Linked DNA regions of Pelagicoccus sp. SDUM812003. Each later gene encodes a partner of the first gene's protein in a complex. Links are inferred from orthologs where the notes say so. Each region holds a gene or a part of one and is shown on either strand. Other genes may lie near its edges.

The links.
Region 2: the proteins of trxB (region 1) and trxA are in contact, whole or in part, in a crystal structure (PDB 1F6M), measured with the Escherichia coli proteins. The link is inferred for Pelagicoccus sp. SDUM812003 from one-to-one orthologs.

The regions. Positions count from the first base shown.
Region 1 is NZ_JARXHY010000016.1:89,065-96,090, forward strand. Bases 2,568-5,515 are described here. They hold trxB (thioredoxin-disulfide reductase), read left to right. Parts: upstream 2,568-3,546; coding sequence 3,547-4,485; downstream 4,486-5,515. Other genes in these bases: QEH54_RS18735 (TatD family hydrolase), read right to left, coding at 2,575-3,372; QEH54_RS18745 (hypothetical protein), read left to right, coding at 4,643-5,515. Outside these bases: QEH54_RS18720 (hypothetical protein), read left to right, coding at 1-292; QEH54_RS18725 (cytochrome c), read left to right, coding at 423-758; QEH54_RS18730 (NapC/NirT family cytochrome c), read left to right, coding at 943-2,442; more of QEH54_RS18745, read left to right, coding at 5,516-5,548; QEH54_RS18750 (dipeptidase), read right to left, coding at 5,577-6,950; QEH54_RS18755 (GPP34 family phosphoprotein), read left to right, coding at 6,975-7,026.
Region 2 is NZ_JARXHY010000017.1:32,556-39,510, reverse strand. What follows is about bases 2,216-5,092. They hold trxA (thioredoxin), read left to right. Parts: upstream 2,216-3,430; coding sequence 3,431-3,754; downstream 3,755-5,092. Other genes in these bases: QEH54_RS19095 (MFS transporter), read left to right, coding at 4,897-5,092; QEH54_RS19100 (hypothetical protein), read right to left, coding at 3,862-4,692; QEH54_RS19110 (hypothetical protein), read left to right, coding at 3,162-3,428; QEH54_RS19115 (hypothetical protein), read left to right, coding at 2,908-3,123; QEH54_RS19120 (segregation/condensation protein A), read left to right, coding at 2,216-2,860. Outside these bases: QEH54_RS19130 (putative LPS assembly protein LptD), read left to right, coding at 1-536; QEH54_RS19125 (RsmB/NOP family class I SAM-dependent RNA methyltransferase), read left to right, coding at 714-1,976; more of QEH54_RS19120, read left to right, coding at 2,066-2,215; more of QEH54_RS19095, read left to right, coding at 5,093-6,486; QEH54_RS19090 (glycoside hydrolase family 2 protein), read right to left, coding at 6,588-6,955. UniProt on the Escherichia coli protein: Participates in various redox reactions through the reversible oxidation of its active center dithiol to a disulfide and catalyzes dithiol-disulfide exchange reactions.

The DNA.
Region 1 (7,026 bases):
TTTCTTCAACGCCAACCTCGGCGCCCACTGGGGTATCGACGAGGACTCGAACGCCGGCGTCACCCTCTTCTACAACCGCACCGACAACTACGTCGACAATAGCGCATTCGCCCAGCCCTACGGAGACGATCTGCGCGAGATCGGTCTGACCGCCACCTATACCCGAAAGCTGACCGACAACGCCCAGCTCACCCTTCGCTACGCCTACTACGACAGCGAAGACATGGCCTCCGGCGGCTTCAACGACTACGACGCCCAGATTCTCTACAGCTCGATTCGCTACCGCTTTTAGCGCCATGACAAATCGAAGCCCTCGCCGCAAGCAACGGAGTATTCAATTCCTCATACAAAACAAGCCAGCGCCCCTCTGTTGAGCGGGGCGTTGACCCGCCACTCTCGCTTAAAACGAACTAAAATTCCTTATGAAACGAACACCTTACTTCATGCTTTCGCTCGCCGCCATGATCGGCAGTTCCCTCGTAGCTGACGAATTCGACGTCGTCGCCGCTTGGGAAAAGGACTGCCAAAAATGCCACGCCGAAGACGGAAGCGGCCTCACCAAAAAAGGCCGCAAGCTCCGGCTGAAGGACTACCGGGATCCGGAAGTCCAGGCCAAGATGAGCGACGAGGAAATCGTCAAAGCCATCAACGAAGGCGTCAAAGAGGATGGCGAATTCACTATGAACGCCTACGGAGAAGACTACACCGAAGAGGAAATCAACGCCTTCCTCGCCTACGTGCGCTCCTTAGCGAAGTAGCGTCACGCCGCCCGACTTCTGCCGCTGGTCTGCCGCTGAGAAAGGCGGCAGCCCCCCCCTTCGCGACATTGCCCCACGGCCGTCCCGAAATCCATTTCAACAACAAGAGTTATCATACCCCAACCCACATCGCCTCGCGCTCTCCAACGAAGAGTCTTAAGCGAACCGTATCCAAAGATCGAATATGCCTCGCGAACCGAACGACGAAAAAGAGCACGGACTTCTCCTGCACTTCCGCAATTGGCTCAGTCTCGCAGGCCTCATCGTCGTCGGAGGCAGCTTCTTCGCCTTCCTACTGCTGATCGGCTTCGATCTCGTCACCGGTGGATCGAATCCCTACGTCGGCATTCTCAGCTACATCGTCGCCCCGCTGTTCTTCGGCTTCGGCTCCCTGCTCGCCTTTGTGGGCTGGCTCTGGAGCTGGCGAAAACGTCGCGACCGCGGCGTCACGCTCACCTTCGATCTCTCGCGGCTCAAGGACCGACGGATCTTCGGAGCATTCATCGGCGCAGCCATGGTCTTCATGTTCGCCACCAGCATGGGCAGCTACCAGACCTACACCTACACCAGCTCCAACCAATTCTGCGGCGTGCTCTGCCACTCCGTCATGGAGCCGCAATACGACGCCTATCCCGACGATGTACACGCCATGCTCAATTGCGTGGACTGCCACGTCGGCGAAGGAGCGAAGGGAGCCTTCAAAGCGAAGTGGCACGGCATCTATAAGCTGTATTCACTCGTCTTCGACAAATACCCAAAACCGCTTCGAGCCGACCCTCACTACCTGCCGACCACCCAAGAGAGCTGCAACAAGTGCCACGAAGACGGGCCCGATTTCAAGGACGTCGCCAAAACCTACCACCACTACCTCAGCGACGACGAGAACACGCCTTTCTCCGTCACGCTCCGACTTAAGCTGGGACCGGAGAGATCAGGAAACTACGAAACGAACGGCATCCATTGGCACGCCAAGGACGACAACCAGATCGAGTTCACCACTGCCTTGGAAAATCCCGATGTCATCCCTTGGATCAAAGTCACCAAGTCCGACGGCAGCGTGACCGAATACACCTTCACCCCGGACGAGGACGCGGAAAACGTGCCCGACCTCAACCACGTCAGCGATCCTAAAACCATGGATTGCATCGACTGCCACAGCCGCCCCGCCCACGGCTTCAAAAAGCCAAACGACCTCGTCGAGCGAGCCCTCCATCGCGGCCAGCTTTCCAACCGGATTCCCGAGATCAAATACATCGTCGCTCGCGCCCTCGATCCCGACTACGAAACAAGCGAAGAAGCCCACGCGTCGATTACGAAGATGCTGCGCGACGAGCTGGAAGGCCCCGCTCCCGCAGTCGAGCAAGCCATCGATACCGTGAATGACTTCTACGCCAACAACGTCTTCCCGCATATGAACGCCGACTGGCGGGCCTATCCGGACTACATCGGACACAAGGACACGCTCGGCTGCTTCCGATGCCACGACGACAAGCACAGCACCTTCGACGGCTCCAAGACCCTTTCCGCGAAAAACTGCCACACCTGCCACGATGTCATTTCTCAAGGCGAACCGGGCAACATGACCTTCGCCAATTCGCCCGAAACCGAATTCGACCACCCAGACGGCTCCTACCTCGGCTTCACCTGCGCCGAATGCCACACCGGCGGACTGCAGCTCGAGTAGGCAGAGTCGACTCTTCCAGAGCGTGCCCGGAGGTCACGCTCCACCCTCATGATGCTCCACAAAGGTGGAACGCGACCTCCGGACGCGTTTAGATATCCCCAAGTTCTTTGGGTAAACAACTTGCGGACACCATCAGGCGAGACCGTAAAACGCCTTCGCAACGGTGCTCGTCTTTTCCGCCAGCTCTTCTCCCGTCACCCCAAACAGCTCCGCGCAATACGCCGCGGTATGCGCCAGGAACGCGGGCTCGTTGGGTTTGCCACGATGCGGCATGGGAGCGAGGTACGGAGCGTCGGTTTCGATCATCAGCCGATCCAGGCCCTGCAGTTTGGCGGCGTCGCGAACGGCTTCCGCATTCTTGAAAGTGATGATGCCGGTGAAGCTCCCGAAGCCGCCGCGATCAAGCAGCTGCTTCATCTCGCCCGGACCTTCGGAAAAGCAGTGAAAAACCACCTTGGTCCAGTCCACCCCGCTGCGGTCGATCACCTCCACGCTCTCCGCGAACGCTCCGCGCGAGTGGATGACCACCGGGCAGTCGAGACGTCTGGCGATCTCGAGTTGAGCCTCGAAAGCGGCGACTTGGGCAGCGAAAACCGTTTTCGCTGCAGCCTCGTCCTTGGGAAGGTGAAAGCGATCGAGACCGATTTCGCCTAGCGCGACCGGCTTTAGCTCCCGCCCCCAGAACGGCTCGATTTGCGGGATCGATTTCTCCCAGCCCGCATCCACCGAGCAGGGATGGATCCCCACCGTGTAGTCGACCTGGGAATGAGTTTCCGCCATCTCGGCGTAGAGCGTCCAGTCGTCCGTATCCGTGCCCACCGTCACCAGACGCGACAAGCCGGCCTCCGCCGCAGCGCTCAGAGCCTCCTCCAATCGACCCTTGCGAGCGAAACTTTCCAGATGGGTGTGCGTATCGATGATGCCCGACATGGCCTAGCTTCCAACCCATCTCGCTTCCGCCTTCAACCCTTTTTGCCGTCCCCGTAAATCCCCGCGCTGGCTCCTCTATTTCGAAACGCCAATTCTCCCATTGCCAAAGCGGTCGCGATCGCTTTGCTGCATTTCTTCCCCCTCACTCCTCGTTGCAGTATTTCATATCTAACCATGTCTTCAGAAATCGAAAACGTCATCATTATCGGAACTGGCTGCTCCGGCCTCACCGCCGCCATCTACACCGCCAGAGCGAATTTGGAGCCCCTGGTGCTGGAGGGCAGCCTTCCAGGCGGACAGCTCACCCAGACCAGCGAAGTGGAAAACTTCCCTGGCTTTCCCGAGGGCGTGGACGGTTTCATGCTGATGGACAATCTGCGCAAGCAGGCCAGCAAGTTCGGCACGCGTTTCGCCCAGGCGATCATTGACAGCGTCGATTTCTCCTCCTCGCCCTACACTCTGAAAGCGGGCGACAAAGAGTACAAAGCCAAGTCGGTGATCATTTCCACCGGGGCCTCGCCGCGCCTGCTCGACGTGCCGGGCGAAAAGGAAATGTACGGCGGCAAGGGCGTCACCACCTGCGCCACCTGCGACGGGGCTTTCTACCGCAACATGGACGTGGTGGTCGTGGGCGGCGGCGACACCGCCTGCGAAGAAGCGCTCTTTCTGACGCGTTTCGCCTCCAAGGTCTACCTCATCCACCGCCGCGACGAGCTGCGCGCCTCCAAGGTCATGGCCGACCGCACCATCGAGCACGAGAAGATCGAAATGGTCTGGGACACGGTGGTCGATGAAGTGGTAGCCGACGAGCAAGGCTACGCCACCGCGGTTAAGGTCACCAACCGCAAGACGGGGGCATCCTCGTCCATCGACGCCAAGGGGGTGTTCATCGCCATCGGTCACATCCCCAACACCGAGCCTTTCGCCAACGCCATCGACACGGATGAAAACGGGTACTTCGTCCCGGCGGCCGGCAGCCAGGTGAAGACCAAGCTTCCCGGAGTCTACGTGGCCGGCGACTGCGCGGACCACGTGTACCGCCAGGCCATCACCGCCGCCGGCATGGGATGCCAAGCCGCCATCGAAGCGGAACGCTGGCTGGCTGAGCAATAGGCGGCCAGAAACTCCCACAGCATAATTCCTCAGCCGCGCCTCTCCACGGGACGCGGCTTTTTTCAAACCCGCGATCCTTCCCAGGGCGATTTTTCATCCTCACGTCTGATTTGGTTGAGAAGAGAGCCCACCTGGGTCACAAGGGTTTTGGAATCCTATGCGAGCACTTCTTCAAACCACTCTGATCGCTGCAATGTGCAGCCTAGCGTTGAGCCCGCACGCCTACGCGAAAAAGCGTGTCGCAGTGAAAGCCGACGCGTCGCCCGCTTTCGAAGCCTTCAGAGGAGAAGCTGGCGATCGCCCGCTCTCCTACATTTTCGCCGAAGGTGAATTCTTCGGCGACTCCACCCGTGGCACCCAAATCAAGGAGGTCAGCCTCCGCAGCATCCTCGAAACCCTAGCGGAGGACTTCGCGGTGCAGAACTTCTACCCCACGACCGACACGAAGTCGGCCGACATGCTGATCGTGGTCCACTGGGGCGGCATCGAGCGGCTTGAGGACCCCACCAAATTCATGGCACTCGAGCGGGCTTTCGAAGGACTTCGCGAGCAGGCCCAACTCAGCATCTCCGGCGATGGCGCGGCGGCCAATTCGCCCTACAACACCTTCGATCCTTCGGACACGCGTTTCGAATTGCTTCAGCACAACACGGACATGATGGCGGAGCAAATGAGCGACGCCCGCATCGCGCGAATTCTCGGCTTCGACGAAGATCTCGCTCGTGAGCGCGAAAAGGCGTTCCCCTCCACCCTCGAAGAGACCCTGCTCCATCAGATGCAAGATGAGCGCTATCTGGTCATCGTAATGGCTTGGGACAATCGAGCCCTCAGCGAAAAGGGGGAGAAAAACCTCCTTTGGTCCACCCGCATCAGCATGCGAGCTCTCGGATCAAGCTTCGATGAAGCGGTCGCTCTGATGAGCGGCGCCGCCGCGCCCTACTTTGGCCAAGAAAGCGGAGGCCTGCAAAACCACGTGTATCGGAGACAGGAATACAAAGTCGAGATGGGCGAAGTCGAGGTGGTCGAAAGCGGCAAGAGCGCGGAAGACGAAATCGAGGAATAGCTAAACGCAAACGTCGCTCCGACCTTCATCAGACGCCAGCGACTTCCTTCAAAATCTCCTTCGACGCCTGTATCCCTTTCTTCAACACATCCAGGTTCATGCTTTCGTTCGGGGCATGCAGATTGTCTTCCGGCAGAAACAGGCCGATCATCACCGAGTCCAGCCCCGTCACTCGCTTCACATCCGCGATGATGGGGATGCTTCCGCCCTCGCGAAGAAACAATGGTCGCTTGCCGAAGCTCTTCTCGATCGCCTTCTCGGTAGCTCTGAACGCCTTGGCAAGCAACTCCGGCTGATCGCTCGGCGTATTGGGTCGATCCGGCGGCACCACCTGATAGGGCACACCTGCATGGCCCATGCGAAACTTGAGCTGAAAGCCTTTAGGAGCGCGCTGCTTGATCGCCTCCGCCACCAGCTTGCCAACGACGTCGGGCTTCTGGTTGCCCACAAGGCGACAAGTGATTTTGCACGAGGCCTTAGAAGGCACGATGGTTTTGCTGCCTTCTCCCTGGTAGCCACCCCAGAGACCATTGAATTCGAGCGTCGGCAAATAGCGGATCGCTTCCTGGGCAGTGTATCCGTCTAGCGGATGCAAGCTATCGACCTTAAGGGTCCGCTTGTACTGCTCCTCGTCGAAACCAAGCGCCGCCAGCTCGTCGCGTTCCCACTGCTCCACCTCAGTCACATCGTCGTAGAACCCATCGATGTTCACACGATTCTCCGCGGTGTGCAGCGACGCGCATAGCTCCGAAATAGCTTGCAACGGATTGTAGACCGCCCCGCCGTGCAAGCCCGAGTGCAGGTCCGATTTCGGCCCGGTCAATTCGAACTCCAACTCCACGATTCCTCGCAAACCCACGGTGACCGCGATCTGCTCGGGACTCGGGCTCAAGGTATCGGAAAGCAGCACGAAATCCGCCTCGCTGAAAATCTCCTTTCGCTCCACCAGCAGGGGCAGCAAGCTGGGGCTTCCGATCTCCTCCTCGCCCTCGATCAGAAAAGTAATCCGCAGCGGCAAATCGGGATGCTCCTCCAGCAGTTGCCCGACGGCCGCGACGTGAGCCATCTGCGGTCCCTTGTTGTCCGCCGCTCCGCGACCATAGATACGGTCGCCTTTGACGATCGCTTCGAAGGGCTGGGTCTCCCAAAGCTCGATCGGATCGACCGGCTGAACATCGTAGTGGCCATAGATCACCACATGCGGCCACTCGGGGTCGCCCTCGCGCTTGGCGAGTACCACCGGGTGCTTGTTCGTATTCACAATCTCAACACTCAGTCCCATTCCGCTGAACATGTCCGCCACGAAGTCTCGCGTTTTCAACATGTCTTCCTTGAACGCGGAGTCCGCGGATACGCTTCGGCAGGCAATGTATTCCTTAAGCTTCTCAACTGGATCGAACATGGGGGCATTCCAAGCAGACGAGGGTTGAAAAGCAATCCGGAAGCCGTTTTGTATTCCAGCATGCTTTCGCCCCACT
Region 2 (6,955 bases), on another replicon or contig:
TCGCCCAGGAACAGTACTCGCTGCTCAATCTCGACTTCGAGCTGACGCCCGCGCCCTGGGTCTCGGTAGGCGTCTTTTCTCGCCTCGATCCGGAGGACGGCTTCTCCAACCAGGAGCTCAACACCCGCATCGAATTTAGAGACGAAGGCTACTGGCGCATCGTGTTCGGCTCCCACTTCCTGGAGGGCGTCTCCGCTGAACAGGCCGCCCCGGGCTCCTTCATCAACGGCCACCACTACGATCCGGGCACCTATTGGTTCGGTTGGCCCAACTACGGCAATAGCTACCCCACCTACACCAACGAGCGCATGGAGCAGTACTTCACCCACCTGGAGTACCAGTTCAGCGAAAACTTCAAACTCTACGCCACCACGCGCTACGACGACCAGTCCGGCGTCTTCTACGAGCAGCGCATCGGCCTCATGCAGCGAGCCCTGGAACGCTACGGACTGAAGTACGAGATCCGCTTCTACGACGGCGACCGCCGCGAGGACGATTTCGGCATCAGCCTCGGCATCGACCTCTTCGACGAATAAGGGAAACAGCCCGCAGATCGCTCTCCCGCCCGCTCGCTTAAAAACGCTGTCAAAGATCGACAGCTGTTTCGTTTTTGCTACACATCCTGCTGGCAGTTTCGCCACTCTGAGCCGCATCCTTCCTTCGCGCCTCACGACGCAACCCACCAAACCTCCAGTCACACCGTCTCAGTCATCATGCGCGAAGTCGCCTTGAACAAGGAAGCCCGGATGCATCGTCTGCAAAACCAGCGACGCATCACCTACTCGCTTATCGAGAGAGCCCGCACCTTGCTGGCGCCAGGCAAACCCTTCAGCCGCGAGCTCCACGAGCTCTTCCGCTCCCAAGGGAAATTCGGCTCCAAGGATCGTCGCCTCTACCGCGAGCTCATCTACACCTACCTGCGCTACCTGCCTTGGCTCGACCCGATCTACAAGGACCAGTCCGCGTTCATGAACGCCCTGATCTGTCTCGCCGCGCCTACGGAGGAAGTCAGCTCGCTGTATCCAACGCTTCCTGACAAAAGGCCGCCCGAGCTCCCGGAAGGGAAACGCCACAAGGTTTTGAAACGCGAAGACCACCAGCTGATGGAGCTGTTGCCGGACTGGTTTGCCAACCACTGCAAGCGGCACGTATCCATCCGCTCCTTGCTCCCGCTGATTTCTCGTCCGCCGCTCTGGCTGCGCATCCAGCGCGATCCTGAGGAGACCGTGCTGGACCAGCTGCGAAAAGCCCCTCCTAACGCAGAAATCGCCCAGCAGATCGCCCCTCATCCGGAGGTCCCTAACTGCTTGCACGCTCCCGCCGACTTCAAACTGACCGAGCTACCGGTCTACCTGAACGGCATGGTGGAGATCCAGGACATCAGCTCCCAGATCCTGCTCAACCTGATTCCCTCGCCCGTTCGCGGGAATTGGCTCGACGCCTGCGCCGGAGCCGGAGGCAAAACCCTGCAGCTGGCCAAGCTGCTAAAACCCTACGGCAAAGTGGACGCCTACGAGCCGAGAGCCTCCGCCGTGCGAGAGCTGTCGGCTCGGGTGAAGCGCTCCGAGCTGAGCAACATCACGCTGCTCGATCGCCGTCCCAGCTCCGGCCAGTACGACGGCGTTCTGGTGGACGCTCCCTGCAGCGGCTCGGGCACTTGGCGCCGGCATCCCTACCTCATGCGGCAAACCCGCGAGCGCGACGTTTTCGACTACGCGGAAAAGCAGTTCACCATCCTAAAAAGCTATGCCCCCCTGGTGAAAACTGGCGGATTGCTGGTCTACTGCACCTGCTCGCTCAGTCGTTTCGAAAACGAGGCGGTGACGGAGCGGTTTCTCAAAGCCAGCTCCGAGTACGAGCACCAGCCCCTGCCCAGCCAGTTCGGACTGCAGGATCACGGGCTCGGCATCACCGTGTATCCCGAGGACTTCAATGGCGACGGCCTCTACGTCGCCTGCCTCAAGAGAGTCCGCTAGCCAGGCCCGCCTCGCTTTTCGCCGCAAGGCGCCGCTTTGTGAACAATTTCGCATTGCCAGCGGCTCGTCGCCAGACGTGAATTCAGCCCGTGGAAGCGGATACCGACCCAAGAATAAAGCTCTCTGTCTTCGAAGGCCCCCTGGACCTTCTGCTTTTCCTTATCCGCAAGCACGAGATCGACGTCTACGACATTCCCATCGAGCTGGTGCTCGACCAGTACCTGGCGGTGATCAACAGCATGCAGCAGGTCAAGCTGGAGGTGGCAGGCGACTTCTTCGTCATGGCCGCCACCCTGATGGAGATCAAAAGCCGGCTGCTCCTGCCGAAACAGAAACGGGCCGCCTCCACCGAAGACGACGAGGACGACGATATCGATCCGCGCTGGGAGTTGGTTCACCAGCTTCTCGAATACAAGAAGTTCAAGGAAGCCGCCGACACTCTGGACAAGCTTTCCGACCGAGCCGCCCTCTTCAAGGAGCGCGACTACGCCTCGATCAACAAGCAGGAGACGCCAGTTCGCCCACTCAAGCCGGAGGACAAGATCTCCGTCTGGAACTCCTACAACATCGTGCTGCGCCGACTCACCGAAAAGCTGGTCATCGGCGAGATCAAGGACGACGCGGTCACGGTGGTGGACCAGATGGAATTGCTGATCGAAAAGATCAAAACCACCCGCGAGTTCACCTTCACCTCCCTCTTCGACGGACCGATCAGCCTCAAGATCCTGGTCGTCACCTTCATCGCCATCCTGGAGCTCACTCGCCTGAAGCGCCTCAAGGTGCAGCAGGACGCGGCCTTCAGCGACTTCATCGTGACCGGCCTGGAAGGGGGCGAGACGCTCAGCTTCGAGGACGAAAAGGTTCTTGATCAGCTTCCGGGTTGAGTCAGGCTCAGTGCCTAGTGAGAGACCAAAGACCTACACAAGCGCACTTGCTCGGTATAGGCCTCGACAATCAGGATGGTCACAAACGCATCACCAGAGCAGAGGAGTTTTCCATCGTTGGCGGTTCACAGGAAACCCACGAGAAAATGACCGAGACGGTGGTCAAGACCTTCGAGGATATGAAACGGGCAGGAAAACAGTTGAACAACATCGAGCAGAAGCACCTCGCGGAGCTCATCGAAAAGAACCGTCCCAAGGACTAGCAGTCCCGGGTGGCGCCCACGCCGCCCCATCCCCCCGCATGAACCGCCTCTCCGACAATCGTCCCCCTAGCCAGTCGCGCCTCACCATCGAGGACGCCCACGGACGTCAGGCGACAGAGATCGACGGCGGCAAACGGGGCGAGACGCTCATTGCAGCCGACGCGGAGGGGAATTCGTTGACTTTGCTCGAGGAGTACGCCGCCAGGCGAAACAAGCGACCCGTGAGGGCGGAATTAGCATTCAGCCTCTTCTGCGCCACCGCTTCGCTTGCATTTGCGGCGCTAATCTATTTTAAAACGCTCTAATCATGGCAGACATCATCAACCTGAACGAACAAAGCTTCAACGACGCGATCGCCAAGGCGAGCGGCCCTGTCCTCGTGGATTTCTGGGCTCCTTGGTGCGGCCCCTGCAAGGCCATCGCCCCATTGCTCGAGGAAATAGCCGGCGAACTGGACGGCAAAGCGGCCATCACCAAAGTGAACGTCGATGAAAACAGCGCCATCGCTGCCAAGTTCAATGTGCGCGCCATACCGACCTTGATCCTCTTCAAGGATGGCGAACAGGTTGAGCAGATCGTAGGCATGGTCGGCAAGGACGACCTCAAGTCGAAGATCGAATCCCACATCTAAAGCGTCGCCGCCGGACGGCCACCCACTTTCAAAACGAAGCCCTCGATCGCCAGACCGAGGGCTTTTTGTTTGGGCATGACGCCTCCGCAAGGAGAGAGCGCCCCAAGCTACTCCACCGTCTGATCCATGGGCATGCCGAGCTTTTCGAACATATCGCGGCGCCCCGCCTTGTCCGCCTCCAGAATCCGGTGAGCGTACTGGGCCACGTCCTTGGCCACCTTGCGCGGCACCACGATCACTCCGTCGCCATCGGCCACCACCACGTCTCCCGGCATGACGAGCACGCCACCGACCACGATGGGGCGGTTGATGGACTCGATTTCGTTGCGCCCGGGTCGAATGCCTCGCCCCTTCTTGCGCAAGTAAAGCGGCACTTCCTGCATGGCGATCTCGTCGGTGTCACGCGAGGTCGCATCCGTCACCACTCCGACCGCGCCGAGCGACTTCCAGAGTAGGATGTTGTAGGAGCCGATCGACCCCACGTCAGCGGTTTCCACATCGTCCAGCACCACCACCGAACCGGGAAACAGGTGATCCGCGAAGGGCTCGGAGGAATACTGGTTGTAGAAGTTTCCCACCCATGCATCGAAATCCTCGCCCGGCTCCGGTCCGGCCCGCCGCTGCGTGGGCACATAGCGAGCGGTCACCGCGATGCCGCGAAACACATGCTTGAGGGTTTCGTGGTCCACCCAGTCCGGGTGGATGGCCGGATCCACCAGCCCCGTGTCCGCCAAGCCCACGAAATCCATGCCGTCGGAAACGTCCGCCACCCGCAGCCCTTGGTAGAGCTGCAGGATCGCGTCGTTCTCCTCCTGGGTATAGGTCCGAGTCTCGATATAGTTTTGCGGTTGGCCTTTCGTGTCGTCCTGAGAAAACGCGGGCGTCGTCGCCGCGCAGAGTGAGGCTGTCGCCAAAACAAGAATGCGTTTGTCGATCATAGTCGGGGTGTCCTTCGGTTTTTGGGGTTTCGTTGCGCCGCCCGCAGAGACGAGCGGCAGTCGCCAAGGTTGAAAAAAAGACAGCGCATCGCAGCGATTCTTCAAACCTTGTGAATATATCTCAAGGGATTTGAGATTGACTAGCCTAGCGCCCTTACGCGTAGTTTGCCTACCCCCTTTTAGCTCACCCTTAAGAGAATCGCTATGTCATCCCCGCAGACCCCGTCACCGTCCTCCAAGGGCAGCGAAAACGTGTCCTTTTCCTCAAAAGTCATCTACGGACTCGGATCCGGCAACGACATGTGGGGGAACTGGCTCTACCCGACCTTCGCCTGGACCGTCTTCAACATGTATCTCGGACTTCCGGGCAAGATGGTCAGCCTAGCCCTCACCATGCGTCTGGTCTGGGACATTTTCACCGATCCCTTCTTCGGTTGGTGGTCCGACAACACTCGAACGCGCTTCGGACGGCGCCGACCCTTCATCCTGATCGGCTCCATCCTCTCCGGCGTCACCTTCCCGCTGCTCTTCACGGTGGGAGACGGCTGGTCGGACACCGCCTACTTCGCCTGGATGATCGTATCGTCCATGCTTTTTATGACCATGGTCAGCTGCTACAACGTGCCTTATCAAAGCCTGGGCAACGAGCTGAGCCCGGACTACAGGGAACGCACCTCCATCTACGCGTTTCGCGGCAGCATCCAGAAGATCATGGAGGTGGGCATGTTTCTGGCCCCAGCCTTCGCCACCGCTCTGGCCTGGGAAAACGCTCGCCTGAGCGACGTGCCCGCTCGTCTGGGCGGCTTGATCTCCGGCGGCTTCCAATGGACCGGCGAGCTGCTTGCCGCATTGTTTTCCGGAAACGGCGACACCCTGCTTAGACTCGCTGAAATGCCCTTTGGCATGCGCTCCGGCACCGGCGAGGAAAACGTGAACGTGGTGCTGGGAGCCCAAGTCTACACCTCCATCCTTGGCGGCATCATGATCGTCATCGGCTGCGCGCTCTACTTCGGATTGAAGGAGCGCTACTACGACAAGCTTGTACAGAGCGCCCCCAGCAAGGTCCGCATCACCGAAACCCTGGGCGAAGTGCTCAAGTGCAAGCCCTTTCGAGTGCAGCTTTCCATGGGCCTCGCCTACTCGCTCGGCCTGAGCATGGTGGGCACGCTCGGCCTCTACGCCACGGTCTACTACGTGAGCGCCGGCAACCTGACCGAAGGCAACTTGTGGAACTTTCGCATGGGTCTCTCGAACATGTTCTTCGGCTTCCTCGGCCCGGTGATCTTCGGCGGCCTGATCGGCCGTTGGCTCGACAAGCGAAACACCATTCTCATCATCCAGGCCTGCGCCGTGGCGGTCTTCACCGCTACCTGGTGGCTGTACAGTCCCGAGGTCAAGTGGCTGCAGCTCTTCGCCTCCGGCCTCATCGCCTTCACTCAGGCCGCCTTCTGGATGATGTACGGCTCCATCGGAGCGGACGTCATCGACTACGACGAACTGCAAAGCGGCAAACGTCGCGAAGGGGCCTTCACCGCTTGCGGCACCTACGTCATGAAAATCGGCATGGTGCTGGGCACCTTCATCACCGGCTTCGTGCTGGACTGGACCGGTTTCGACGCCGAACTCGGCGGCGACCAGGACCCGAGCGCCATCTTCTGGATACGCTTCCTTTTCGCCGCGGTGCCCATCGCAGGCATCGTCGTGTCCTTCATCATGATCGTCAGCTTCCCGCTCAGCCGGGAAAAGATGCGAGAAATCCGCCAGCAGCTGGAAGCCCGACGCGGAGCGGTCTAGCCGACTGCGGATCCGATAGCCGCTTTCCTGCGGAAGGCGGCTACCCTATCGATTCATCCTAGAAAAAAACGGACGACCATTGGAGGCCGCCCGTTTTTGTCCTAAATTTCCTGATACGTATCGAAGAGCGACCTAGCTCGAATCGACTCCTTGACCGCTTTCAAGCTGGTCTTGTCACGAGGCGACACGCGTATCGATCGGGTCTCGCCGGGCAGCAGATGGATGAAGTTGTCGGAGTAGCGGGCGGCGATGCCCTTGAGCTCCAGCCAGGTCCAAAGCGATGGCTTGCTGGCCGATAGCGTCACCTCGAAGGAACCGCCATCTGACTTCTTCACTTTGCAGGAAAGCTTCGGGTCCTGCAGCTTGAGGTGCTTGGGCCGAGCCAGCGTGACGAGGTTTTCGCTCACCACCTCACCGTCCTGGCTGAGGAAAAGCTTCACCAGCAATCCGCGCTCGCCATGCTCCTTGA